One region of the Caballeronia sp. LZ034LL genome, then DNA from elsewhere that is predicted to be linked to it. Evidence: riboswitches for the same ligand, from Rfam matches in the RefSeq annotation. Region 1 holds a riboswitch; the other holds the start of a gene.
What was found. Region 1 has a riboswitch for thiamine pyrophosphate ahead of QCE83_RS12330 (FAD-dependent oxidoreductase). Riboswitches for the same ligand answer to the same signal wherever they lie in the genome.
Positions count from the first base shown of each region.

Region 1 (14,259 bases):
GTGCCTTCGGACAGTGCACTTTCCAGTTCGCTCAGCAAGGAGCGCAGTTCCGAGCCGATATCCTCGGCTGCTTCACGGCCATGCCGCGCCATGCGTCGAGCCCGGCGGCTGGTCGTGGTCCATGAATCTCCGATGGCGTCACGCGTGTTGGGCAGTGCGTTCATAGATCGCTCCGTCGATGGATGAGTCGTGGATAGCCCGCCCTTGAATCAGCGGGAAAAACCCATGACTGAGCAAGTTCGGTGCCGGTGGTTCATGAATCGATGACGGGACGCGTGGGCGCGCCCGGAGAGACATGGTACATGCACACGGCACGTAAGATGTGCAAGCGATGCCATCCATAGAAGGTCACATTTACAAGCATTGTGCAAATAAAAACGCCGGCATGAAAACATGCCGGCGTTATCTTTGTTAATGCGCTTTCGCTTCGATCTTTCAATCTCGCATACGCAGCAACCCGCTTTTTAGAAGCGATAACCTACGCGCAAATACGTCACGATCGGATTGAGCGTGATTTTCGCCTGCGATTGAACATTGAGCGTACCCACCGGCGTTTGCGCGGCGGTGTTGAGCTTGGCCGTTGCCTTCAGCGGAATGAACGAAACCGAAAATCCGGCGAACCAATGCTCGGTGAAGTTGTAGGTTGCGCCGACGTTAAAGACCGGTGCCCAAGAACTATCCGTGTCGACGCTGGTCGGACCATGCAGGACCGAGCCTTCGAACTGGTCATTGGTGATCTTGGCATCGGTGAACCAGGTGCGCGTTACGCCAATGCCGACGAACGGACGGAACTTCGCTTGAGGAGCATTGAAGAAGTATTTGAAGAGCAGCGTCGGGCTCCACTGCTTCGCGCTGCCAAGCTTGCCGTAGCGCGAGAGCGTGCCGGTGCCTTCGAGGTCGAACGTGGGCGGGATGCCCATCTCGAGTTCCGCGGCGATGTGATCTGTTGCGAAGTAACCGAACGTGAAGCCGGCGGTATCAGCGCTTGAAATGCCGGCGCCCGTGCCGGGAACATCGATATTGACGGGAGATCCGCCTACACTTGTTTCTTTGAGCGGACCGCTGCTGTCTTGCGGGGCAAAATGAAACCAGCCTCCAGTGACATAGAAGGATCCGGCTGATTGCGCATGCGCCGCTGTGGACACACACGCCAATGCCGCGATCCCCGTGATGACCTGTTTTATTTTCAATTTGTGCTCCTCCGAAAAAGCACGCTCATTATGAACACAACATTTCAAAGTAACCATAGCGGTGCCGTAGAGCATTTTCCCTAGGGCACAGAGCGGCTTCGGAGCCTCGTTGCACGGCATTTGCATGGCTTTTGCACATGTTGCCGGAATGGCTCCCAAGGACCCCTGCCGGGGTAACACAAACGCGACCAACGGAATATCCAGAATGGCACGGCTTGCACGACTCTACGTTCCCGAACAGCCGCAGCATGTCATCCTGCGTGGTCTCGACCAGCAGCCCGCCTTCGTTGATGACCAGGACTATGAGCTCTTCATCGACTGCCTGAGAACGGCTTCGCGTGATCATCACCTCTCCATTCACGCCTATGCACTGATGCCGCAGGCGGTGCATCTGCTGGTCACGCCGCGCGACGAATCCAGCTTGCCCAAAGCGATGCAGGCAGTCGGACGTCGTTACGTAGCGCACTTCAATCGACGTTACATGCGACGCGGCACACTCTGGGAAGGCCGCTACCGGGCGACCGTCATCGAGGGCGAGCGTTACTTCCTTCTTGCTACGCGCGTCGTCGAGATGGCGCCGGTGCGTGCGCAACTCGTCGCGGCGCCGCAAGACTACAAGTGGTCGAGCTTCCGTCATCACATCGGCCTCACGCTCGATGGGCTGATCACCGACCATCCGTTGTTCTGGTCGCTCGGCAACACGCCTTTCGAACGCCAGCACGCCTACAAGGAACTGTGCGAACAACCGCTCGATGAACGCGAAACCACGCGTCTCCTGCAAGCGACACTCAAAGGCTGGGTGCTCGGCAGCGATTCCTATCGGGAATGGGCCGCGCGGGCGGCCAATCGCCGGGTGTCGCCGCTGCCGCGCGGCCGGCCGCGCAAGGTTCGCGAAACTCCACAGGCCCAATAACGGCCCGTCAATACAAAGCTGAAGAAAAAAACGAAACGGCGTCTCGGATTTCAACGGAGCGCCGTTTTTTATCGGGCATTTTCAATGTGGCCCCAAATAAACGGGGCAAGTTTGCACCATAACGATAATAGGTGCCAGACCATCACATTTTGTTTGCCATCTTTTTGATTCGTCGCGTATATTTCGATTTCCGGCGATTGCCGCGGTGCAGCGTGCCGCGCACGACCGTGCGGTGCGACCTGATCGTTGAAACAAAACAGTCGCGCAGCAACAAGAAAATGGTTCAACGGCCGCGTCAGTCGGCCCCTCACAGTAGAGACGGTGTCCCCATGAACGATCATCAGCAACCGGCAGTCGGTTCGCTTCCCGCCGCGCAGGGCATGTACGACCCTGCCAACGAGCATGACGCCTGCGGCGTCGGCTTCGTCGCCCACATCAAGGGGAAAAAGAGCCACGAGATCATTCAGCAGGGTCTCAAGATTCTCGAGAATCTGGACCACCGTGGCGCAGTGGGCGCCGATCCGCTGATGGGCGACGGCGCCGGCATCCTGATCCAGGTGCCGGACGGTTTCTATCGCGAGGAAATGGCCAAGCAGGGCGTGACGTTGCCGCCGGCGGGCGAATATGGCGTCGGCATGATCTTCCTGCCGAAGGAACACGCCTCGCGTCTCGCGTGCGAACAGGAACTCGAACGTACCGTGAAGGCAGAAGGCCAGGTGGTGCTCGGCTGGCGCGACGTCCCCGTCGACTCCACCATGCCCATCTCGCCCACCGTCAAGGCCACCGAGCCGCTGATCCGCCAGATCTTCATCGGGCGCGGCAAGGACATCGTTGTGACGGACGCGCTCGAGCGCAAGCTGTACATCATCCGCAAGACCGCCAGCCACCGCATCCAGGCGCTCAAGCTCAAGCACGGCAAGGAATACTTCGTGCCGTCGGTGTCGTCGCGTACTGTCGTCTACAAGGGGCTGCTGCTCGCGGGCCAGGTCGGCGTGTATTACCGCGACCTGCAGGACGAGCGCGTCGTCTCGGCGCTGGCGCTCGTGCACCAGCGCTTCTCGACCAACACCTTCCCGGCATGGGAGCTCGCGCACCCGTACCGCATGATCGCGCACAACGGTGAAATCAACACCGTGAAGGGCAACGTCAACTGGCTGAACGCGCGTACCGGCGCGATCGCCTCGCACGTGCTCGGCGACGACCTGCCGAAGCTCTGGCCGCTGATCTACCCGGGCCAGTCGGACACGGCTTCGTTCGACAACTGTCTCGAACTGCTCGTGATGGCCGGCTACCCGCTCGTCCACGCGATGATGATGATGATCCCGGAAGCGTGGGAGCAGCACACGCTGATGGACGACAACCGCCGCGCGTTCTACGAATATCACGCCGCGATGATGGAACCGTGGGACGGCCCCGCCGCGATCGCATTCACCGACGGCCGTCAGATCGGCGCGACGCTGGACCGTAACGGCCTGCGTCCGGCACGCTATCTTGTCACCGACGACGACCTCGTGATCCTCGCGTCGGAGTCGGGCGTGCTGCCTATTCCCGAGTCGAAGATCGTCCAGAAGTGGCGCCTGCAGCCGGGCAAGATGTTCCTGATCGACATGGAGCAGGGCCGCATCATCCAGGACAAGGAACTCAAGGACAACCTCGCGAACGCCAAGCCGTACAAGAGCTGGATCGAGGCCGTGCGCATCAAGCTCGACGAAATCGAGCCGAAGGCGGAAGACGTCGAGACGCAGCGCCGCGAAGCCGCCGTGCTGCTGGACCGCCAGCAGGCGTTCGGCTACACGCAGGAAGACCTCAAGTTCCTGATGGCGCCGATGGCGCAATCAGGCGAGGAAGCCATCGGCTCGATGGGCAACGACTCGCCGCTGGCGGTCATGTCCAACAAGAACAAGACGCTGTACAACTACTTCAAGCAGTTGTTCGCGCAGGTGACGAACCCGCCGATCGACCCGATCCGCGAGAACATGGTGATGTCGCTCGTGTCGTTCATCGGCCCGAAGCCGAACCTGCTCGACACGACCAACATCAACCCGACGATGCGCCTCGAAGTGTCGCAGCCCGTGCTCGACTTCAAGGACATCGCGAAGATCCGCGCCATCGACCAGTACACCGGCGGCAAATTCAGCTCGTACGAACTGAACATCTGCTATCCGGTTGCCTGGGGCAAGGAAGGCATCGAGGCGCGCATCGCCTCGCTGTGCGCCGAAGCCGTGGACGCCGTCAAGTCGGGCTACAACATCCTGATCGTGTCGGACCGCCGCGCGGACCGTGACAACGTCGCGATCCCGGCGCTGCTCGCCACCTCGGCCATTCACTCGCATCTCGTCGCGCATGGTCTGCGCACGAGCACGGGTCTGGTCGTCGAAACCGGCTCGGCGCGCGAGACGCATCACTTCGCGCTGCTCGCGGGCTACGGCGCGGAAGCCGTGCACCCGTACCTCGCGCTGGAGACGCTCGCCAACATGGCCGAGGGCCTGAAGGGCGATCTCTCGGCCGAGAAGGTCATCTACAACTTCACGAAGGCGGTCGGCAAGGGCCTGCTCAAGGTCATGTCGAAGATGGGCATCTCGACGTACATGTCCTACACCGGCGCGCAGATTTTCGAAGGCGTGGGCCTGTCGGCGGATCTGGTCGAGAAGTACTTCAAGGGCACGGCGTCGAAGGTCGGCGGCATCGGCATCTTCGAAGTGGCCGAGGAAGCGATTCGCCTGCATCGCGATGCGTTCGGCGACAACCCGGTGCTCGCCAACATGCTCGACGCAGGCGGCGAGTACGCGTACCGCGTGCGCGGCGAAGAGCACATGTGGACGCCCGACGCCATCGCCAAGCTGCAGCACTCGGCGCGCAGCAACTCGTACCAGACGTACAAGGAATACGCGCACATCATCAACGACCAGACGAAGCGTCACATGACGTTCCGCGGTCTGTTCGAATTCAAGGTCGACCCGGCCAAGGCGATTCCGCTCGAAGAAGTCGAATCGGCCAAGGACATCGTCAAGCGCTTCGCGACCGGCGCCATGTCGCTCGGCTCGATCAGCACGGAAGCGCACGCCACGCTGGCGGTCGCGATGAACCGTATCGGCGGCAAGTCGAACACCGGCGAAGGCGGCGAGGATGAAACGCGCTATCGCAACGAACTGCGCGGCATTCCGATCAAGAACGGCGACACGCTGCAATCGATCATCGGCAAGGAAGTCGTCACCGACATCCCGCTGAAGGAAGGCGATTCGCTGCGCTCGAAGATCAAGCAAGTGGCGTCGGGCCGCTTCGGCGTGACGGCGGAGTATCTCGCGTCGGCGGACCAGATCCAGATCAAGATGGCGCAGGGCGCGAAGCCCGGCGAAGGCGGTCAGTTGCCGGGCCACAAGGTGTCGGATTACATCGGCAAGCTGCGTTACTCGGTGCCGGGCGTCGGCCTCATTTCGCCGCCGCCGCACCACGACATCTATTCGATCGAAGACCTGGCGCAACTGATCCACGATCTGAAGAACGTGAACTCCGGTTCGAGCATTTCCGTGAAGCTGGTGTCCGAAGTGGGCGTCGGCACGGTGGCGGCCGGTGTCGCGAAGGCGAAGGCGGATCACGTCGTGATCGCGGGCCATGACGGCGGCACGGGCGCTTCGCCGCTCTCGTCGCTCAAGCATGCGGGCACGCCGTGGGAACTCGGCCTCGCCGAAACCCAGCAGACCCTGGTGCTGAACCGTCTGCGCGGCCGTATCCGCGTGCAGGCCGACGGCCAGATGAAGACCGGCCGCGACGTCGTGATCGGCGCGCTGCTCGGCGCGGACGAGTTCGGCTTCGCGACGGCGCCGCTCGTCGTCGAAGGCTGCATCATGATGCGCAAGTGCCATCTGAACACGTGCCCGGTCGGCGTCGCGACGCAGGACCCGGTGCTGCGCGCGAAGTTCTCCGGCCAGCCGGAACACGTCGTCAACTTCTTCTTCTTCGTGGCCGAGGAAGTGCGCGAAATCATGGCGCAGTTCGGCATCCGCAAGTTCGACGACCTGATCGGCCGCGCCGAGCTGCTCGACACGAAGAAGGGCGTCGAGCACTGGAAGGCGAAGGGTCTCGATTTCTCGCGCGTGTTCTATCAGGTGCCGGTGGAAGCAGAAGTCGCGCGCAAGCATGTGGACGTGCAGGACCACGGTCTGGACAAGGCGCTCGATCACATCCTGATCGAGAAGTCGAAGGCCGCCATCGAGAAGGGCGAGCATGTGTCGTTCATCCAGCCGGTGCGCAACGTGAACCGTACGGTCGGCGCCATGCTGTCCGGCACGATCGCGAAGAAGCACGGCCACGACGGCCTGCCCGACGATTCCATCCACATCCAGCTGAAGGGTACGGCGGGTCAGAGCTTCGGCGCGTTCCTCGCGAAGGGCGTGACGCTGGATCTGGTCGGCGACGGCAACGACTACGTCGGCAAGGGTCTCTCGGGCGGGCGCATCATCATTCGTCCGACCAACGACTTCCGCGGCAAGTCCGAGGAAAACATCATCTGCGGCAACACGGTGATGTACGGCGCGATCGAAGGCGAAGCGTATTTCCGCGGCGTCGCGGGCGAGCGCTTCTGCGTGCGCAACTCGGGTGCGACGGCGGTCGTCGAAGGCACCGGCGACCACGGCTGCGAATACATGACCGGCGGCACGGTGGTCGTGCTCGGCGAGACCGGCCGCAACTTCGCGGCGGGCATGTCGGGCGGCATCTCGTTCGTGTACGACCCGGATGGCAGCTTCGCGGGCAAGTGCAACAAGTCGATGGTCGCACTCGATCCGGTGCTGCAGCAGGCCGAACAGGAGCGCACGGTGGATCGCGCGCTGTGGCACGCCGGCAAGACCGACGAAGCGCTGCTCAAGGGGCTGATCGAGCGTCACTTCCAGTTCACCGGCTCGCCGCGCGCGAAGGCCTTGCTTGAAAACTGGGACGCGTCGCGCCGCCAGTTCGTCAAGGTCTTCCCGACGGAGTACAAGCGCGCGCTGGCTGAAATTGGCGCGAAGAAGTCGAAGGACGCCATCGCGGCTTGACGCCTCGTTCACACAGAAACAAGCGCGCTCTGCCGCAAAGACGTCAGAGCGCGTGATCCTCACCAAATACAGAGAAAGAAATGGGCAAGGCAACCGGTTTTCTCGAGTTCGAGCGCCAGCACGAGGCGTACGAAGCACCGCTGACCCGCGTCAAGCACTACAAGGAATTTGTTGCAGCGCTGACCGATGAAGACGCGAAGGTTCAGGGCGCGCGCTGCATGGACTGCGGCATTCCGTTCTGCAACAACGGCTGTCCGGTCAACAACATCATTCCGGACTTCAACGATCTGGTGTTCCAGCAGGACTGGAAGAGCGCGATCAACGTGCTGCATTCCACCAACAACTTCCCGGAGTTCACGGGCCGCATCTGCCCGGCGCCGTGCGAATCGGCGTGTACGTTGGGCATCAACGACGATCCGGTCGGCATCAAGTCGATCGAGCACGCGATCATCGACAAGGCCTTCGCCGAAGGCTGGGTCGTGCCGCAGCCGCCGAAGCACAAGACGGGCAAGAAGGTGGCCGTGGTGGGTTCGGGTCCGGCGGGCTTGGCCGCCGCGCAGCAACTCGGGCGCGCGGGACATGACGTCGTCGTGTTCGAGAAGAACGACCGCATCGGCGGCCTGCTGCGCTACGGCATTCCCGACTTCAAGCTGGAGAAGTGGCTGATCGACCGCCGCATGCGCCAGATGGAAGCGGAAGGCGTGTCGTTCCGCACCAATGTGTTCATCGGCAAGGAAGCGATGCCGGACTACATCGCCAACACGGCGAAGGAAACCATCACGCCGGACGAGCTGAAGGAACAGTTCGACGCCGTGGTGATCGCCGGCGGTTCGGAAACGCCGCGTGATCTGCCGGTGCCCGGCCGCGAGCTGCAGGGCATCTACTACGCGATGGAATTTCTGCCGCAGCAGAACAAGGTCAATGCCGGCGACAAGGTCCCGGACCAGCTGCTGGCCAAGGGCAAGCATGTGGTCGTGATCGGCGGCGGCGATACGGGTTCGGATTGCGTCGGCACGTCGAACCGGCATGGCGCGAAGGGCGTGACGCAGTTCGAACTGCTGGCGCAACCGCCTGAAGAAGAGAACAAGCCGCTCGTGTGGCCGTACTGGCCGATCAAGCTGCGCACGTCCTCGTCGCATGAAGAGGGCTGCGAGCGTGACTGGTCGGTGGCGACGAAGCGCTTCGAAGGCAAGAACGGCAAGGTCGAGAAGCTGATTGCGGTGCGCGTCGAGTGGAAGGGCGGCAAGATGCAGGAAGTGCCGGGTTCGGAGTTCGAGATGAAGGCCGATCTCGTGCTGCTCGCGATGGGTTTCACGCAGCCGGTGTCGCCGGTGCTGGAAGCGTTCGGCGTCGAGAAGGATGCGCGCGGCAACGTGCGTGCTTCGACCGAAGGCGACAAGGCGTATTACACGTCGGTGGACAAGGTGTTCACGGCGGGCGATATGCGGCGCGGCCAGTCGCTGGTGGTGTGGGCGATTCGCGAAGGACGCCAGTGCGCGCGGTCGGTCGATGCGTTCCTGATGGGGAGCAGTGAGTTGCCGCGGTAAAGGGCTTGTCCCGGAAGGGTTGAGAGAAGGCGGATGGTCGAAAGGCTGTCCGCCTTTTTGGTTTTCAGGCTGAGCGCATTCGGTGCTGGATTTTTTTGGCCAGCGCAGCCTTGGCATCGATCGAGTCGACCATGTCGTTCGCCGCGTTCATGAGGCGGCGCAGATCGCTGCTCGGGATGGCGCTTGCGTCCTGGAACACGACAATCGAGTCGTAGCGCTCGATGAATGGCTCGATGTGTTGAAGCACGATTGTCGCCAGCCGTGCCCGCTCCTGACCAGTCACACCGAAGACAAAAAGCGGCGTACTCGCGCCTGTGATGGCGAAATCGATTGGATAATCGGACGCATCGGGCACTTCGGGCGCGTGGTAATTCTCGATCACATGGTCGACGCCGACGATCTCTGTGAGGTTTAGCCGAAGATCGTCAAAAAATGTTGATGCAACGCGCGTCCGAGTCCAGCTCTTCAAGTCACTGATGCGCAACAAGGCTTGGCCGTAACGCAGCAGTGAAACGCCGAGTAATTGTTCGTCCGCCTCAGCCACGATCTGGCCATCATCAGCGAGACGCGCGCCGTGCTCCGCGAGCATCCTGTCGAGCAAGACCCGACGCGGACCTCGCATGAGGGCGGACACGTCGGAGTCGTATGAGACGCGCATGAGCGTTGCGCCAGCATCTTCGAGCCGCCAGCCGCCCATCGTTTGTCGGAGCCAGACTGTCACGCAGTCACCGTCCGGTTCGAGCAAGGGCATGGAGAGCCGCAACGCCTCGCCGTCTTGCGCTACGTCGAGTTCGGAACACCACGACTCGCACAGCAGTCGCTTCACTGCGTCTGGAGTGTTAGGCAACATGTCAGACCGCTAATTCAGGTTGGAAGGAGCTGGATTCGAACCAGGCGATGCCGCAATCTCTGCATAGACGTTCGAACGCGCTCCCGACCGAGTTGTAGTCGGACACCGACTCGGCGTACCCGTCCGCGTCGAGGCCCGCATTGATGTAACGATGGGTTGCCAGATGTCGATGATGGCCCACTGGGACTTTGATGCGTTCCAGGATGTTCCTGTGTGAATGATAGGGACCGTTGTACCGGGCGAGGATCAGGGTCATTTCGGCAGACCAGACCCGCGTCAGTCCGACTGAGAAAACCGAGGGATTCGTGGACGAAACGCGCAGAAAGATCCGGTATGCCTGCGTGGCGTCCCGGGCGTCATGCAGCACAAAATTCTTTTCCCGATGGGTGCCTTTTATCACCCACCTTGCTCGCGGGTTCACAATCAGCTTCGGTGCAAGTCGCATGGCGTTAAGGTCGTCGTCGGTTAAAAGCCGGAAGTCCATCCGTTGTCTCAATGTGATGTGAACAGGACTAGACAGTCTAGATTCAGCGACACAGCCTCAACCAACCCACCCAACAAATAAGACAAAACCGCACCAGCGATCCCTCACCGATGCGGTCCTCACGACCAGCCCGAACCATCAAGCCCGCTTCAAGCCTCCGCCATCGTCCTTTCGATCTCGATCTTGTAGTCATGGAACATCGCCACCGACTCACGATGCGCGACGCTCAGAATCGCCGCCTTCGGCAGCTTCTCCAGCACCGTGTTGTAGATGTGCAGTTCGTTCTCCGCGTCGAGCGCGCTGGTCGCCTCGTCGAGGAACAGGAAATCCGGCTTGTGCAGCAGCACGCGCGCCGCGGCCAGACGTTGCTGCTCACCCGGCGACAAACTCCGCGCCCAATGCGCACTTTCCTCCAGCCGATCCACATACGACCCGAGATTGCAGAGACGCAGCGCCTCGCGGGTTTCTTCGTCGCTGAACGTGCCGCCCGGCGACGGATACGCGAGCGCCGCGCGCAGCGTGCCGATCGGCAGATAGCTTACTTGCGGGATGAACATCATCTTCGCGTCGACGGGTGCGTCGATGGTGCCGTCGCCGAACGGCCACAGTCCCGCGAGCGCCCGCATCAGGGTGCTCTTGCCCGAGCCCGACGGCCCGACCACCAGCCAGCGCGAGCCCGGCTCCACCGACACGTTCGCCACCCGCGACAGCGGCGTGCCGTTCGGCAGCGCGAGCGTGAGATCCTGGGTCGTGAGCGACGGCGTGCTCGTGTAGTGCAGGTTGATGCCGCCGCGCGCGGTCGCCGGCGAGTTTTCCTCGCGGATGTGGGTGGAACGCATCACGCGCTTGAATTCACGCAGACGATTCACCGTGGCGCGCCATTCGACCAAGGTCGAATAACTATTGATGAACCAGGAAAACGAGTCGCTGACCGTGCCGAACGCCGATGAAATCTGCATCAGCACGCCAAACGAGAACGCGCCCGCGAAGTAGCGCGGCGCCGCGACCATGATCGGGAAGATGATGGCGATCTGGCCATAGAAGCTCAGCACGAAGGTCATGCGCTTCGTGTACTTCATGATCAGCCACCAGTTGTCGCGAATGCGCTGGAAAATGGATTTGGCGTTCGCCGTTTCGGTCGTGATGCCGTCATAGAAGGCGATCTGTTCGGCGTTCTCGCGCACGCGGATCAGCCCGAAGCGGAAGTCTGCCTCCACCTTCTGCTGCTGGTAGTTGATCGACACCAGCGGATGTCCGACCTTCTGGATGATCAGCGAGCCCAGGATCGCGTACAGCGCGGCGGCCCAGACCATGTAGCCCGGAATCGTGATCGGCGTGCCGCCGAGCGAGAAGGTCAGCGCGCCCGCGATGGTCCACAGGATCGTGATGAACGTGACCAGCGTGACGAGCGTCGAGAGCAAATCGAGCGAGAGCGAAAGCGTCGTGGTCGCGAAGGATTGCAGGTCGTCGCTGATACGCTGGTCGGGGTTGTCGGCGAGCCGGTCGCGTTCGATGCGGTAGAACGCCTTGTCGCCGAACCACTGTTCGAGATACTTGTTCGTCAGCCATTGGCGCCAGCGGAACGCCAGCATCTGCCGCAGATACCGTCCGTACACCGCGAGCAGGATGTACGCGAAGGCCAGACCGGTGAAGATCAGCAGCAGGTGCGGGAAATCCTTGACGTTCTTGTTCTGCAGCGCGTTGTAGAAGTCCGCGTTCCAGCTGTTGAGCCGGACGTTGATCCACACGACCGTCATGTTGATCGCGATGATCGCCACGAGCAGGCCCCACGCGAAGCCGCGTTCCTCGGAAACCCAGTAGGGCTTGATGAGGCTCCACGCCGAGACTTCGTCGGCCTTCTGCTGCGTGTTTTCAGTACGGGTGTCGATCATGAGCTTCCTGCCGATGCGCCCTTCGGGCGGCGGATTGTTGCGTGGTCGCGCGACGGGCGTGCTGCGCGGTGCGGCCGGCTGCGGCCCGCCGTTATCTTCCGGGCAGCCAGTTTCGGGCCTGCAAATTGTTCCGGGTTTGCCTTAACGCTCACTTAATTTCGCGCGCTCGCCGGCTGAACCATGTTCGCGGCATTGTGCCAGAGTGCTGCCGCACAGGAAAAAAGCAGGGCACAATCCCGGTTTGCAGCGCCTTCGCCTTTCATGTTCTAATGACCTTCGACGAAACAGGGGTGCTTTGCATGCATCGACGGTCGGAACCGGCCCTCACGCAGCGAGGCTGAGAGAGACCCTTTGCACCCGATCCGGGTAATACCGGCGAGGGAAGTTTCCGGAGAACGCGCGCCACCCGCGCCATTCCTCCAGTTTCTTCCGCACCTTGTCCTTTCCGTCCGGCGCGCATCCGCAGCCGGGCCGGTCTCTCCGCCCATGTCGTCCTTGTGATGTGCCGCAGCGCCTGCACGGACGGATCAGGCCATTCCTGCCTTTCTCCTTTCCGATGCAGCGCCAGGCATGAGCCTCGTGCGCACGCTCCACGTGCCCGCGCCGGCCGTTAGGAGACATCGAATTGAACAGAATCCATCAGACCGCCGACCCCCAGGCGGATTTTGCCGTGATCGGCGGCGGGCTCGTCGGCCGGCTCGTGGCCTGGCAGCTGGCGGGCGCGGGGCATCGAGTGAGTCTTTTCGAGCGCGGCGACGCGCCCGGCACGCAATCGGCCGCCTGGGTCGCGGCCGCGATGCTGGCGCCGCTCGCCGAAGCGGCCAGCGCGGAACCACTCGTGGTCGGGCTCGGCGCGGCGTCGCTCGAACGCTGGCCGGGGCTCATCGCGCAATTGCCCGAGCCGGTCTTCTTCCAGCGCAACGGCACGCTCGTCGTCTGGCATGGCGCGGATCGCGCCGAGGCGCCCTTGCTCGAACCCCGGCTGCGCGCCAATTCGCCCGCCGGTCTGCTCGACGGCGGTTTCGTCAAGCTCGCCGGCGACCAGGTCGCGCAGGCGGAACCGGCGCTCGGCACGCGTTTCGCGCAAGGCTGGCTGCTGCCGAACGAAGGCCAGCTCGACAACCGCCAGGCGCTCGCCGCATTGGCCGCGGGACTCGCCGCGCGCGGCGTGCGCACGCACTGGAACACGACGGTCGAGGCCATGCCCGACGCGCGCTGGATCATCGATTGCCGCGGCCTCGGCGGCAAGCCCGCCTGGCCCGCGCTGCGCGGGATTCGCGGCGAGGTGGCGCGGGTGCACGCGCCGGGCATCGGGCTGTCGCGGCCGGTGCGGCTGCTGCATCCGCGCTATCCGCTCTATATCGCGCCGAAGCAGGACGATCTCTACGTGATCGGCGCGACGGAAGTCGAAGGCGAGGACATGTCGCCCGTGAGCGTGCGGTCGGCGCTCGAACTGCTGAGCGCCGCGTTCGCCGTGCATCCGGGTTTCGGCGAGGCGCGCATTCTCGAACTCAATGCCCACTGCCGGCCGACCTTGCCGGATCACCGCCCGGCCATCGTCTGGGACGGGGCGCGGACGGTGCGCGTGAATGGGCTGTATCGGCACGGCTTCATGATTGCGCCCGAAGTCGCGGACACCGCGTGCCGGCTGGCAGAAGCGCTCATCGTCGGCGACGTGGCCAATCACGCGAGCTTCGATGAACATCGCCGCGCCGCCCGCTGGCCGGAACTGCTGCATGGCGCGGCCGACACCGTTGCCAGGCCGGCAGCGGCGCCGGCGCTGTCGCACTAGACAAGAGACATAAAGCCATGAACATCCACATCAATCAGCGCGCCTTCGATCTGCCCGACGCCGCCACTGTCGGCGAGGCGCTCGCCGCCTTCGGCGCGAAACCGCCGTTCGCCGTCGCGCTCAACGGCCAGTTCGTCGCGCGCGGCGAGCACGCCATCCGTACGCTTTCCGCCGGCGACCGGCTCGACGTCGTGTCGCCCGTCGCGGGCGGCTGAGTCGCATGACGCACACCGAAGAATCGAAGGATCCCATCATGACCACACAGACCGCCGACGTGCTCACGCTCTACGGCCAGTCGTTCCCGAGCCGGCTCTTGCTCGGCACGTCGCGTTATCCGTCGCTGCAATCGCTGTCGGACGCCATCGACGCCGCACGTCCCGGCATGGTGACGGTGGCGCTGCGGCGCCAGTCGGAGACCGGCGAGGCCGGCTTCTTCGACGTGCTCAAGCGTCACGGCGTCGCGCTGCTGCCGAACACGGCGGGCTGCCAGAGCGTCGACGAGGTGCTGACCACGGCCTACATGGCCCGTGAAGTGTTCGAGACGCCCTGGATCAAGCT
Region 1 is NZ_JARUXR010000001.1:2,691,889-2,706,147, reverse strand. It holds gene QCE83_RS12370 (DUF883 family protein) at 1-164, opposite strand, end outside; gene QCE83_RS12365 (OmpW family outer membrane protein) at 465-1,190, opposite strand; gene QCE83_RS12360 (transposase) at 1,396-2,103, shown strand; gene QCE83_RS12355 (glutamate synthase-related protein) at 2,433-7,136, shown strand; gene QCE83_RS12350 (glutamate synthase subunit beta) at 7,217-8,683, shown strand; gene QCE83_RS12345 (DUF1828 domain-containing protein) at 8,748-9,509, opposite strand; gene QCE83_RS12340 (hypothetical protein) at 9,535-10,017, opposite strand; gene QCE83_RS12335 (ABC transporter ATP-binding protein/permease) at 10,167-11,909, opposite strand; TPP riboswitch at 12,186-12,310, shown strand; gene QCE83_RS12330 (FAD-dependent oxidoreductase) at 12,535-13,701, shown strand; gene thiS (sulfur carrier protein ThiS) at 13,719-13,916, shown strand; gene QCE83_RS12320 (thiazole synthase) at 13,955-14,259, shown strand, end outside.

Region 2 (14,259 bases), 1.7 Mb from region 1:
CCGAGGGAACGGTGGCCACCGTCGCGCCGGACGCCGGCACGGTGAACTCGCGCTGCGTGTAGGCGGTGTTGACAACCGGGTAGGAAGGGTAGGCCGGGTAACCGTAGTAGCACCCGCCGAGAAGTGTTGCAGCGGCCGTACCCGCGATGACGGCCGACCTGCGGAGAACGAGACGAGCGAATTCCATGATGCTGCTCCTGACGGTGTGTAACGCCCGGTGTAGATCGATGATGAAGCGTTGCTGCCGGGCGGGTCCGTCATGAAACAGCTTACTCGGACGGCGGCGCTGCGGTCGGCCGGCGGTCTTGGGTGAGATGACCGGTGTGGCCGTTTGTGTCAGTTCTGAAACGTGGCGGCGAAACGACTGCGTTTCGCCGTACCGGGCAGGCCGGATTACTTCCCGACCTGATTGCCGATGATGCCGCCGACGGCCGCGCCGCCGAGCGTCGACAGTCCGCTGCCGCCGATGGCGGCGCCACCCGCCGCGCCGACGCCTGCGCCGATCGCGGTATCCCGTTGACGCGTGCTCATGTCGCCGCAGGCAGTGAGGCCCGCAAGCAGTGCCACGACCGTTGCAGCGACGCCGATCTGTTTGATGTTTTTCATGTCGACTCTCCGAATACGATGTTGAGCGAAGCGACGGCGGGGCGGCTTCCAGGCATCCGCAGGAGCCGCGACCGTCCCGACCGCTTCGTCGCTTGATCAGCAGGAAAAGTGCCTGATTCGTCTGGAGAGGCTCAAGCCTTATGGAACAAGGCCGGCGCCGGATGCGTCAGGAAAAACGGCCCGACGCACATGAAGCGCGTCAGGCCGTTGTAAGCGAATGAAAGCCGTCAGGCATCAGGTCGGCTGATAGATCTCCGAACCCTTCTTCACGAATTCGATCGCCTTGGTTTCCATGCCTTTCGCCAGCGCGTCCTGTTCGCTGAGACCCTGTTTCGCCGCGAAGTCGCGCACGTCCTGCGTGATCTTCATCGAGCAGAAATGCGGACCGCACATCGAGCAGAAGTGCGCAACCTTGGCCGAATCCTTCGGCAGGGTTTCATCGTGGAATTCGCGCGCCTTGTCCGGGTCCAGGCCCAGGTTGAACTGGTCTTCCCAGCGGAACTCGAAACGCGCCTTCGACAGCGCGTTGTCGCGCACCTGCGCGCCCGGATGCCCCTTGGCCAGATCGGCCGCGTGCGCCGCGAGCTTGTAGGTGATGATGCCTTCCTTGACGTCGTCCTTGTTCGGCAGGCCGAGATGCTCCTTCGGCGTGACGTAGCACAGCATCGCCGTGCCGAACCAGCCGATCATCGCTGCGCCGATGCCCGATGTGATGTGGTCGTAGCCCGGCGCGATGTCGGTCGTCAGCGGCCCGAGCGTGTAGAACGGCGCTTCGTCGCACCATTGCAGCTGGAGATCCATGTTCTCCTTGATGAGCTGCATCGGCACGTGGCCCGGACCTTCGATCATCACCTGCACGTCGTGCTTCCACGCCACCTGCGTGAGTTCGCCGAGCGTCTTCAGTTCGCCGAGCTGGGCTTCGTCGTTGGCGTCGTAGATCGAGCCGGGACGCAGGCCGTCGCCGAGCGAGAACGAGACGTCGTACTGCTTCATGATTTCGCAGATGTCTTCGAAGTGCTCGTAGATGAAGCTCTCGCGATGATGCGCGAGACACCATTTCGCCATGATCGAGCCGCCGCGCGACACGATGCCCGTCATCCGGTTCGCGGTCAGCGGCACGTATTGCAGGCGCACGCCGGCGTGGATCGTGAAATAGTCGACGCCCTGTTCCGCCTGCTCGATGAGCGTGTCGCGGAAGATTTCCCAGGTCAGGTCCTCGGCCTTGCCGTTGACCTTTTCGAGCGCCTGGTAGATGGGCACCGTGCCGATCGGCACCGGCGAATTGCGGATGATCCACTCGCGCGTTTCGTGAATGTGCTTGCCGGTGGAGAGGTCCATCACCGTGTCGCCGCCCCAGCGGATCGCCCAGGTCATCTTGTCGACTTCTTCGCCGATCGACGACGTCACCGCCGAATTGCCGATATTCGCGTTGATCTTCACGAGGAAGTTGCGGCCGATGATCATCGGCTCGCTTTCCGGGTGGTTGATGTTCGCCGGGATGATGGCGCGCCCGCGGGCCACTTCGTCACGCACGAACTCGGGCGTGATCGCCTTCAGCGCGTCCTTGCCGAACGCCGCTGCACCGAAGGCCTGGCCCGGATGCTGGCGGCCCATCATGGCGGCGAGCTTCTCGCCGTTCGGGCCGCTCTGCTTCAGGCTTTCGAGGTATTCGGCGCGCCGCTGGTTTTCGCGGATCGCGATGTATTCCATCTCCGGCGTGATGATGCCGGCGCGCGCGTAGTGCATCTGCGACACGTTCTTGCCGGCGAGCGCGCGGCGCGGCTTGCGATGCAGGCCGGGGAAACGCAGTTCGGCGGTCTTGGCGTCGGCGGCGCGCTCGCGGCCGAAGTCGCTGGAGAGGCCGGTGAGTTCCTCAGTGTCGCCGCGCTCTTCGATCCATGCGCCGCGCAGCGCGGGCAAGCCCGAACGGATGTCGATCTTCGCATCCGGATCCGTGTACGGGCCGGACGTGTCGTACACGTAGACCGGCGGATTCTTCTCGCCGCCGAAGCCGTCGGGGGTATCGGACTGGGTGATTTCGCGCATCGGGACGCGGATGTCAGGCGTCGAGCCGGTGACGTAGACCTTGCGCGAGTTCGGCAGCGGCGCGATGGCGGCGGCGTCGACGACGGCGTTTTCGGACAGGAACTTGGGATTGGCATTCATGTGCTGTTTCTCCTTGCGACAGAAGTGAGCGCGTGGGCGCTTGCTTCCGTCCCATGCGAAGCAATAGGGACGATATTTTTTCAGCACGAGCGATGACGCCGCCCGAACTGACTCAGGAGCTAAACAGGAGGAACGAGATGGAAAGGTACGGGCTCGGAAGAGGTGGCCGGATGCGGCAGGCCATGGAGCCCGAACGCTTCCCTGCGCTGGCATTATCCAGATCAGGTTCAAAGGGTATTTCTCACCCACGCCGCACGAAGCGGTTCGGCCATGTCAGGCCGGCCAAACCGCGATGCGCAACGCAGGACCCCCGCGTTAGCAGCCGTGACATTACACCGCGGCGTGGCGTCTTGGCAACCATCGGCGAAATCCTTCGAATGCGCAGGGCGCTTACTGCATAATGGCGGGCGCCGCGAATTCCGGGTTTTCCCGGGGCGCTTGCGGCTCACCTTGCAGCCCCTCCCGCGTACCCCGTTTATCCCGCATTTCCTCGTTCCGCCATGCCGTTGAGTCTGGTTTTTGCCGCAGCGTTTTCGCCTGTTCTTGTCTCATCGATCCGGCGCGCAGCCGTCGCGGAGTAATGCATGTCCGCACTCCCGCCGCCGCGCCTGCCATTCAGTTTTCCCGATCGTTTTCCGTTTCGTGCACCGCGTTCCTTCAAGGGACAGGTGGCGCTCGCGCTCGCCGTCGTCTACCTCGTCTGGGGTTCGACGTATCTCGGCATTCATCTCGCGCTCGAATCGTTTCCGCCGCTGCTGCTCGGCGGCCTGCGTAATTTGTGCGCGGGCATCGGGCTGTTCGCGCTCGCCGTGCATCGCAAGGCCGTGTGGCCGAGCGCGCGGGAAGTGCGCAATGCGGCGATTGTCGGCACCCTGCTCGAAGGGTTGTCGAGCGGAATGATGGCCTACGGTATGGGCACCGTCGGCACCGGCACGGCCGCCGTGATGGTCGCCACCGTGCCGCTCTTTGCGACCATCTTCACCGCGCTGTCGGGCCGGGGCGTCGCGCGCGGCGAATGGTTCGCGGTGGCGCTCGGGTTGATCGGCATCGTGTTGCTGAACCACGGCGATCCGTCGCCGAGTTCAACGGTCGGCACGCTCGCCATCCTGTGCGCCGCGATCTTCTGGGCAGGCGGCGCGCATCTGGCGGGGCGTCTGCTGCAGCCGTCCGATTTGCTGATGTCCACGGCGCTGCAGATCGGACTGGGCGGGCTCATTGCGACGGGCATCGCATTCGCCGCCGGTGAACGCCTGACGCAAGTCAGCCTCGGCGCGGGCGTGTCGTTCCTGTACCTGATGCTGATCGGTTCGATGGCCGCCTATGTCGCCTACAACTTCCTGATCCGCCATACCAGCACGATCGTCGCAACGAGTTGCCTGTATGTGAATCCGGTGGTCGCCGTGCTGCTCGGTGCGCTGCTGCTGGGCGAGATCGTCACGCGCTGGACCGTCATCGCGACGGTCGTGATCCTGCTGTCTGTCGGCCTGTCTTTCTGGTTCGATCACCGCCGGCGCGGGCTGCTCTGAGCGCTTTCCTTTTGTAAAAATCTCCGTTTTGCGCGCGGCGACAGCGGTATGCAGTCGGTGCGCGTCGGTTCTCTTCCGGCTTCCTTGAGCAATTCCTCTAACTAATTCAGAAGCCCTGCTGCATAAGGCTTCGCGACGTGCGGGCCGGTCGTGCGCACCGGCGCGGGGCATGTGCATTGCTCAATGCAGGCACCGGAATCCACGGCTTCGCTTGCGGGGCCGAAACCGGCAAGGAAGGAAAACAGAAGGTCGGTCCGCGAGCTGGAAGGGGTAGACATCTGGACGTTCGCGCGTACCGGTCCGCGTAACGAGGTGGTCGAATACAACAAGGAAGGTGGAAACATGAAGCTCATCCGCACCGCAGCCGCGCTCGCCGCTGTTGCCTCCGTGCTGTCCGCTTGCGGCGGCAGTTCGGACGATCTGGGCAAGGAGATCGGCGTCACGCAGCCCCAGGTCCATTTCGTTCACGCGCTCCCTGGCGGGCCGAACGTCGACTTCTACGACAACGGCAAGATCCTCCAGTCGAATCTCGCCTATCCGACGGCGACCAACTTCGCCAACATCGACACGGGCCAGCACAACTTCTCGTATGCGGCCATCAACACGACGACGCAGCTCGCCACCGACACCAGCATCAACAACGCGGCAAAGGGTCACGAATACACGGTGATCGCGCTGCCGGACGCGGGCTTCCTGCCGTCGATCGCGGTAATCGACGATCCCTTCGACAAGGGTCTGCTCTCGGGCAGCGCGCGCGTGCGGGCCTTCAACGCATCGACGAACGCGCCGAACCTGGACCTCTATCTGATTGCGCCGGGCGCGAGCATCGCGAACGTCAGCCCGACCATGGCAGGCGTGTCCTACAAGAACGCCGTGCCGGCGACGAAGCAGGACTCGATCTACGTGTCGGGCGGCACGTACCAGCTGATCGCGACGCTGCCGGGTTCGAAGACGCCGGTTTATACGTCGGCTTCGTTCGATCTGGTCAACAACGCGGACTGGCTGATCACGACGCTTCCTTCGGGCAATGCGGCTTCGCAGCTCATTCCGGAGAAGATCCGTTTGCTGGTGGCGCAGGGCGGGAATACGCAGCAGCCGGTGCGGGAGTTGCCGGATACGCAGTAAGGCGCTTCGTGGCAGCTATCGAAAACCGGCCTTTGGGCCGGTTTTCTTTTGGTTAAAGAAATCTGCTCAAGAAAAGCCGAAATCTGCTCAAGTTCGGGGAATCTGCTCAGTATCTGCTCAAATCCGGTGAATCTGCTCATTTTTCGCTAGAATCTGCTCAAGTGAGCAGATTCTGGATTGGACATGGACAAGTTGATCGAGACAGCAGTGCTGGACGCCGTTCGTGATCTGGCTCGAGCGGGCCATGCCGAAGTGACTTCAACCGAGATATTCGAGACCGCGAAGGGCAGTTACGCCAGCATTCGCCGCGCGCTGGACACGCTGTGCGCCGATGGCCGTCTCATCCGCAGCGGCCGAGCCCGGGCAACGCGATATCGCTTGACGGAAGCCGCCGCGAACGACACCAGCCGGGACACGGGCTCCGCGGAACAGACTCATTCCGATGCCCATCCGCTGTGGTCTCACGCGGCCGTCGAACTGGGTCGCAAGCTGGAACTGCCGCTTGCGGCGCGCGATCCCGTGACTTATCAGCGCGCGTTCGTCGACGACTACGTTCCCAACGAAAGCTGGCTCATGCCGCAGGAAGTTGCCGAGGCGCTTTATCGCGACGGCAGGTTGCGTGACCAGCAGCCTGTGGCAACCTACGCGCGCAAGGTGCTGGAGCAACTCCTCATTGACCTGTCGTGGTCGTCCTCGCGCCTGGAAGGCAACCGCTATAGCCTGCTGGCGACGGAGCAATTGTTCAAACGCGGAACGGCAGATGGCGATGCGGACGCGGTGATGCTGCTCAATCACAGGGCGGCCATCGAGTTTCTGGTTGAAGCGGTACCGATGCAAGGGCTCTCCACGGCGCTCGTGCGCAATCTGCATGCGGTGTTGATGCAGGATCTGCTCGCAGATACCGATTCGCTGGGCGCGATACGCACCAAGCTAGTCCATATCAGCGACACGGTATATGTGCCGACCCAGGTTCCGGCCTTGCTCGAGGACATGCTGGTCACCATTCTCGGCAAGGCAAGACTGATCAAGAACCCTGTCGAGAGCGCCTTCTTTCTGTGGGTCAATCTGGCTTATCTGCAACCGTTCGAAGACGGCAACAAACGAACCAGCCGCCTGGCGGCGAACATCCCATTGATGCTCTACAACTGCTCGCCTTTGTCGTTTCTGGACGTCGATCCTCACGACTACGCTTGCGCGATGCTGGGCGTATATGAGTTTCTGGATGTCTCGCGCGCCGTGGATCTTTTCGTGTGGACGTATCGGCGTTCGATGAAGAAATATGCGGTCGTGGTGGAATCGTTGGGAGCGCCTGATCCGCTCAGACTGCGCTACCGGGAGCATCTGACTGAGGCCGTGGGACTCGTGGTCCGGGACGGACGCACGGCGCAGCAGGCCATTGATGAACTGGGCCTCACCGAGGAGCAGGCGCCTGGCTTCCGTGCGATGTTGCTCGACGAACTGAAGAAGCTGGAAGTCTATAACTGCGCGCGTTACCGGCTGACAATGGCGGCGACGCAGACATGGATCCATGCTGGCAGACCACACTGAGCGGCTCGCGCGCGTTCATTAGCGCCCAGAAAAAATCCCGCCACGACAACGCGGCGGGAAGACAGGGAACACGATCAACGCTATGGAACCTGCTGAGGCGGGCGCCGCACTGCGGCGGCGCTCCGCGCGTCTTGCATTTACTTGTGTTCTTCGGCGGAATTGCTGATGGCCTGGCCGCCCTTGGAGATGTCCTGGCCAGCGCCCGAAACCGTGTTGCAGCCCGCGAGCAGCGCCGTGCCGGCGAGCAGAAAAAGTGCGATAAGTCGAGTCATGTGTATTCCCCTTGAAGTTGAAATGCGTGACAGGAATCGCAATCGCGCATCGTGTCGGGTGGTAAGGCGCCCGTCTGGCCAGTGGCAATCCTCACAAGTTCGTGAGGCAGGTGCACCCAGCAATTTCAGCGCCCGACCCGCCGGTACAAACAATCATAAAAAAGGCGCAGCAGACCGGCTGTAGGCAGAGCCGGGATTCTCCTGTAGTCCCGTTCCGCATTTCGCGTGGGAATCGTCCTACGCGAGCGGCGTCATGCCGATGGCCGGATCCACCGCCCCCGCACTCCGTTCACGCGGCATCGACACGCTGATGATCGTGCCGCGCGGACTCGCGCGCTCAATCTCCAGGCGCCCGCCGCGCGCCGACACGCGCTGACGCATGCCCACCAGCCCATGAGTCTGGGTGCGCTTCAGGTCTTGCGGCCGGATGCCGATGCCGTCGTCGCCGATCGAGAGCGACACCGTCTCTTCGTCGAGCGCGAGCGCCACGCGGATGCCGCTGGCATGCGCGTACTTGGCGGCATTGGTGAGACTTTCCTGCGCGACGCGGAACAGCGCGATCTCGACTGCTTCGCCGAGCTTCACGTCCTCGCCGGGCAGCGCCAGTTCGAGGCTCCAGCCGTTGCGTTGCGCGGCTTCGTCGGCGAGCGAGCGCAGGGCGGTCACGAGCCCGAAGTTGGCCAGCACGGTCGGCCGCATGTCCTCGATGATGCGACGCTTCAGCGCAATGCCCTGATCCAGATTGCCGAGCGCGCGCGTGAGCTTGTCGGCCATCGCGGGCTCGGCGTCGCGGAGCTTGCCGCGCACCCAGGCCACGTCCATCTTGCTGGCCGTGAGGATCGAGCCGAGTTCGTCGTGCAGTTCGCGCGCGAGCTCGGTCTTTTCGTTTTCGCTGACGGATTGCAAATGCCACGCCAGCGCTTCCAGCTGTCGCGTGCGCGCGAAGACCAGCTGATCGAGTTCTTCCTGCTGCGTGATGAGCGCTTTCTGCACGCGCGCCTGCTTGTCGAGCTGGATGCCGAGATTGCGGAACAGCAACAGGAACAACACGATGTTCAGCGCGCAGAGCGCCCCGACGCACAGCGTGGAGATGCGCTGGTCGGCGCGGCTGGCATCGAGCGCGTGCTGCGCCCGCTGGTCCTCGTTGAGACGCAGCAGGGCCAGCGCGGCGTCGAGTGTCGCGCTGGTGTCGGGCGGCGGCAGCGCGAGCGTGTTCGCGCGCGCCGCGTCTTTCGACGAATCGGCGAGCCGCGCGCTGCCTTGTGCGATCTCATCGACGGCGGCGGCGCGGACTTGCGCGAAGCTCGCGAGCGCGGTGTCGTCGCCGATGCGCCGGTAGTACGCGTCCAGCGAGGCGAGCGTGCGCTGCATGCGGCCGGCGGTTTCCCGGAAATGCGTCTGGAAGACGGCGGCCGGATCGAGGGCGAAGCCGCGTTCGTCGGCGACGAGCGTCGCGATATCGGCGGCCAGCGTCGATAGTTGCGCTGTCGCGCCCTTCGCGTCGAGCGCCGTCTCGTATTCGGCGGCAATGCGCATGCGTCCCGACTCGAGGATCACGAGGCCGCCTACGGTGATGACGATCGCCACCGTCATCGCCACCGCCCAGCTGTAGCGGCGCATCCATTCATTGACGCGCGCGGCGCGGCGCGCCAGTCCGACGGGCGCAGTCTTGTCGGGCGCACCGGATGCGTCGGACCGGGCGGTGGCGAGCGGCGCCTTGTCTTCCAGAACTTCGGACGGCAGGGCGGGCGGGACTTGGCTCATGGCGTAATCAAAAAAATCGGGACGAATACGAAGACCGTTGAAAGCGTGTGTCGGTGGATTCCCACAGCAAAAAAGGAGCCAGCCCGAGTGCGCGGCCCCGGCGCCGCGACTAGCATGGTCCGGTCATCACTCATACGGGGAACGATCATGCTGAAGTGGGCCTTGTTTTTCGCGATCGTGGCCGTGATTGCCGGTTTGCTCGGTTTCACGGGCGTCGCCGCCGGCGCTGCCGCCATCGCCAAATTTATCTTCGTGTTGTTCCTGATCCTCTGCGTCGTGTTCCTGGTGCTGGGGTTCGTCGTCACGAAAAAAGTCGTCGACTAGCGGCGCGGCTAGTTGAGCCGCTGAACCCGTTCACGCTGAACCATTCGTGGAGGAGGTCCCATGCTTCATTACGCAGCCGTCTTCTTCGTCATTGCGATCATCGCCGCCGTGTTCGGCTTCACGGGCATCGCGGCGGGTGCGGCGGAGATTGCCAAGATCCTGTTCTTCATTTTCCTGGTGGTGTTCGTCGTCACCTTGCTGCTCGGCGTCTTCCGGACCTGACGACCCGCGCGAACGCCGCGCCGGATGGCGTTTTCGAACGTCGTCCGGCGAGTCCAACAGAGCGGGCATGCAGCATGCATCGGCGTATGTGTTTGGATAGCAGGGCGCTATGCGGTCTTTCATGAAGAAGGCCTTCCTGCTCCAGCCATCGACACCTCAACTCATTCACAGGAGCGAACCACATGTCCAACTCGTCTGCTGTTAAAACTGCGCCCCAAACGTCGTCCGATCCGTTCGTGCTGGATCTGGACAAGATCCGCGCCGACGCCCGTCAGCACATGGACGAAGGCCCCGTGACGGCAAGCTATGGCGCCGATCGCGAAACCGTGCTGAAGCTGCTTAACGATTCGCTGGCCACCGAGATCGTCTGCGTGCTGCGCTACAAGCGGCACTATTTCATGGCGAAGGGCATCCATTCGGAAGCCGTCGCGCAGGAGTTCCTCGAACACGCGAACGAAGAGCAGGAGCATGCCGATACGCTCGCCGAGCGCATCGTGCAACTGGGCGGCGAACCGAATTTCGCACCTGACGGCCTGGCCTCGCGCTCGCACTCGCAGTACAGCGAAGGCAAGGACCTGATCGACATGATCCGCGAGAACCTGATTGCCGAGCGGATCGCCATCGATACGTATCGGGAGATCATTCGCTATCTCGGCGACAAGGACGTCACGACGCGCCGTCTCTTCGAAGACATTCTCGCCGTCGAGGAAGAACACGCCGACGACATGGCGGACCTGCTGGAAGGCCGCAACGGTTGATGCCGGCAATGCCCGCGTTGGCTGCACGCCGCGCCGGATGGTTCATCCTGCGCGGTGTGCGCCGTCGCGTGTGCATGGCATGCGTACAATGAGCCTCCACCTTCACACAGAGCGTCCGGCAGCACGGATGGCGCGCATGATTCGAGTTCTCATAGCCGACGACCACGCGATCGTCCGCAGCGGTTTTCGCCAGTTCGTCGCGGACGAGCCCGACATGGAAGTTGCCGCCGAGGCCGCGAGCGGCGACGAGGCCATTGCGCTCGTGCGCGCGCAGGCATTCGATGTCGTCTTGCTCGACATCGCGATGCCCGACAAGAACGGCGTGGATACCTTGCGTGTCATCAAGCAAATCCGGCCGGAGCAGGGCGTGCTGATGCTGTCGGGTTATCCGGAGAGCCAGTACGCGATCAATCTGCTCAAGGCGGGCGCGAACGGTTATCTGAACAAGGACGCCGCGCCCGACGAGATCGTCCGGGCGATCCGCACGGTGGCGCGCGGGCATCGCTACCTGTCGGAGTTCATCGCCGACGCGCTGGCCGACAAGCTCGACAAGCCCGCCGCGGAACGGCCGCACGAACTGCTTTCGGAGCGCGAATTCCAGATCTTCTGCAAGCTCGCGGGCGGCCAGATTCCGACGGAAATCGCGCAGGAACTGCATCTCTCGGTGAAGACCGTGAGCACCTACCGGGCGCGGGTTCTGGAAAAAATGCGGCTGGCGAACAACGCCGACCTCACGTATTACGCGATCAAGAACGGCCTGATCGAATAGCGGCGCTGCATCCGGGATCCGGGCGCGGCGCGAAGCAATCGCACGCCTTGCGCCCCGAGTGCAGCGCGCATCAGCCGGAGGACGCCCGACGTGGGCAATCACATCACCACCGACGACCGGGCACGCCACGCAGCGCCGCATCAGGCGCCGCTCGCCGTGCTGCTGATCGAGGATTCGCCGCTGATCCGCCGCAGCCTCACCGAGGCCATCGATGCGCTCGGACCGTGGCGCGTGGCCGCCTGCGCCGATGCGCCCGAGGACGCCATCGCACTGCTGTCGGCGCAGCGCTTCGACGCGGTGATCGTCGACCTGCAGCTGAAGCGCGGCTCCGGCATCGACGTGCTTGCGTGGCTCAGGCAGACCGGCACGGATTATCTGCAGGACGCCTTCGTCGCGGTGCTCACCAATCACGCGCTGCCCGCCTATCGCGAACGATGCTTGCAATACGGCGTGCATCGCTTCTTCGACAAATCACTCGAATTCGATCGCGTGCTCGACGCGCTGCACGACTACGCGCGCGAACGCGCACGCGGCTGAAGCGTCATTCATTGCGGCGTGCGTCCGCGCCTGCGCCAGTGACTCAGCCCCGCGAGGCTGGTGGCCGCGAGCCCTGCCAGACATACACCGGTCCAGCCGAACGCATGCCAGGCGAGCGACGCGAACGCGGAACCCAGCGACCCGCCGATGAAATACGCCACCATGTAGACCGTGTTGACGCGGCTGCGTGCTTCGGGCCTGAGCGCGTAGATGCGCGACTGGTTCGAGATCTGCGCGGCCTGCACGCCGACATCAAGCACGATCACGCCGATCACGAGCCCGATGATGCTGCGCCCCGACAACGCGAACACGACGAACGACAGCGCAGTCAGCACGATGCACAGCGAGATCACGGCGCGCGGCCCGCGCCGGTCGGCCGACTTGCCCGCGAGCGGCGCCGCGAGCGCGCCCGCCGCGCCGACGATGCCGAACAGGCCGGCCGCCTGCGGTCCCATGTGGAACGGCTCGCCGGCCAGCAGCAGCGTCAGCACCGACCAGAACATGCTGAACGCGGCGAACAGCGCGCCGCCGGTGAGCGCCGCCTCGCGCAGCGCGGGGCTTTCCCGCGTCAGATGCCACATCGAGCCGAGCAGCTTGCTGTAGGGAAGCGTCGAGGTGGGACGGCTGCGCGGCAGGCGCGCTATCACGACGCCCGCCAGCGCGACGCACGCGAACACCGACGCCCCGAACACCGCGCGCCAGCCGAAGTACTGCGCGACGAAGCCGGACACGGTGCGCGCGAGCAGGATGCCGAGCAGCAGGCCGCTCATCACGGTGCCGACCGCGTGGCCGCGCTCGGCGGCGGGTGCGAGTTCGGCGGCGAAGGGCACGGCTTGTTGAGCGATGGTCGAGGCCACGCCGATCGCGAGGCTTGCCGCTATCAGCACGGCAAGCGTGCCCGCGAAGCACGCGACGACGAGCGCGGCGCCGAGCGCCGCGAGTTGCAGCAGGATCAGCAGACGCCGGTCGAAGCGGTCGCCGAGCGGCGCGAGCACGAGCATGCCGAGCGCATAGCCGAGCTGGGTCGCGGCCGGCACTGCGCCGATCAGCCACGCGCTGTGCGGGAACGCGGCGCGGAAGTCGTCGAGCAGCGGCTGGTTGAAATAGATGTTGGCGACCGAGACGCCGGCGATGGTCGCGAGCAGCCACAGCGTGGCGCGCGAATAGGATGAATCGTGAGGCTGCGGTGGCGGAGTCGACATGGCGGGCGGGCGCGGGAAACCAGCCGCCGATGATACTGAAGCCCTGCGCCTGCCGCTTGCCGCGGCTAGAACGGCTGCGGCCCGCCGTCCTGATCGACGCTCATGCAATGCGTGACGAGTCCCGTCTCCTTGCGCCAGAGATGCAGGCCGAAGGCGGGCGGCTCCATGACGAACGCGTCGGGCGCGCCGGGGTTGAGTTGCAGCGCGACCTGGTGCGCCGTGGACGGTGCGCACCATGCCAGCGTGCCGCCGAAGCGCACACTGATCGCGCGATGCACATGACCGCACACGATGCGCTCCACGTTCGGATGGCGGCGCAGCAGCGCGTCGAGCGCGCGGCTGTCGTCGGGGGCGAGCCGGATCTCGTCCATGAACCCGATGCCGCAGGCGAACGGCGGATGATGCATGCCGATCAGCACGGGCCGCTCCGGGCAGGCGTCGAGTTGCGCTTCGAGCCACGCCAGGCGGGCAGGGCACAGCCGTCCGGAACCGTGGCCGGGATCGAGCGTATCGAGCGCGATCACGCGCACCTCGGCGACATCGAATGCGTAATGAATGAAGCCGGCGGGATCCGCCGGCGGCAGGCGGTCGCCGAACACGGCGCGCAGGTTGTCGCGCGCATCGTGGTTGCCGGCCATCGGATACCACGGCATTGCCAGGCGGTCGAGCAGCGTGCGCAAGTGCCGGTATTCGTCGAGACCGCCCGCATCCACGAGATCGCCGGTGATGAGCACGGCATCGGGGCGCGGGTCGAGCGCGTTGAGGGCGTCGATCGCGCGGACCAGACAGGCGGCCGTATCGACCTGGCCGTAGGCGTGCGTGCCTGGCGGCGTGATGTGCAGATCGGTGATCTGGGCTAGCAGCATGACTCGATCTCCTCGATGCGGCCGCGCAGCCGGGCGGGCTGCACGGGGCGGGCGGTGCTTCGGGGTGAGCTTACTCGCTGTCGGTGTCGTCGGCGGCCGGCGGCTTGGGGGCGAGCTTCGCGGGCAACAGCCACTGGAAGTTCGTCATGGACTGCTCGGTGAAGGTGCATTCGGCCGCGGCGTAGTTCGTGACCTTCTTGGCCTTGCTGGCGGCAGGCGGCAGGTTCCGGTCGTCGATGGTCGCGTGCACGATCACCCGCGATCCATGATAAGCGGCGTTGGAGCCGGTGATCTTGAGCGGCGCGCTGGCGGCGTCGGGGTAGTCCGCGAGCATCTTCCCCTTGCAGGCTTCGACGTTCTTGTAATAAGACGTGCAGCCGGCAAGCGTGACGAGCGGAAGGGCGAGCAGCAACAGCAGGGAGGACATGCGATTCATCGATGAATCCGGTCGATGCCCGGCGCCGCCAGCGGCGTCCGGGCGTGATGAGAGTCGGGGCGGTGCTTTATAACATGCGCGAACCTGCGCGCGGCCGTGCATTACTGTAGTGCATCGCGGCGGATCGGGCCGCTTGTC
Region 2 is NZ_JARUXR010000001.1:989,657-1,003,915, forward strand. It holds gene QCE83_RS04545 (hypothetical protein) at 1-187, opposite strand, end outside; gene QCE83_RS04550 (glycine zipper 2TM domain-containing protein) at 394-606, opposite strand; gene thiC (phosphomethylpyrimidine synthase ThiC) at 841-2,772, opposite strand; TPP riboswitch at 2,953-3,094, opposite strand; gene QCE83_RS04560 (EamA family transporter) at 3,357-4,298, shown strand; gene QCE83_RS04565 (DUF4397 domain-containing protein) at 4,641-5,423, shown strand; gene QCE83_RS04570 (Fic family protein) at 5,607-6,971, shown strand; gene QCE83_RS04575 (entericidin A/B family lipoprotein) at 7,109-7,243, opposite strand; gene QCE83_RS04580 (sensor histidine kinase) at 7,481-9,007, opposite strand; gene QCE83_RS04585 (DUF1328 domain-containing protein) at 9,155-9,331, shown strand; gene QCE83_RS04590 (DUF1328 family protein) at 9,392-9,553, shown strand; gene QCE83_RS04595 (ferritin-like domain-containing protein) at 9,736-10,311, shown strand; gene QCE83_RS04600 (response regulator transcription factor) at 10,448-11,080, shown strand; gene QCE83_RS04605 (response regulator) at 11,171-11,617, shown strand; gene QCE83_RS04610 (MFS transporter) at 11,626-12,819, opposite strand; gene QCE83_RS04615 (phosphodiesterase) at 12,885-13,685, opposite strand; gene QCE83_RS04620 (hypothetical protein) at 13,756-14,121, opposite strand.
Region 2: another riboswitch for thiamine pyrophosphate. It lies ahead of thiC (phosphomethylpyrimidine synthase ThiC); the one in region 1 lies ahead of QCE83_RS12330 (FAD-dependent oxidoreductase).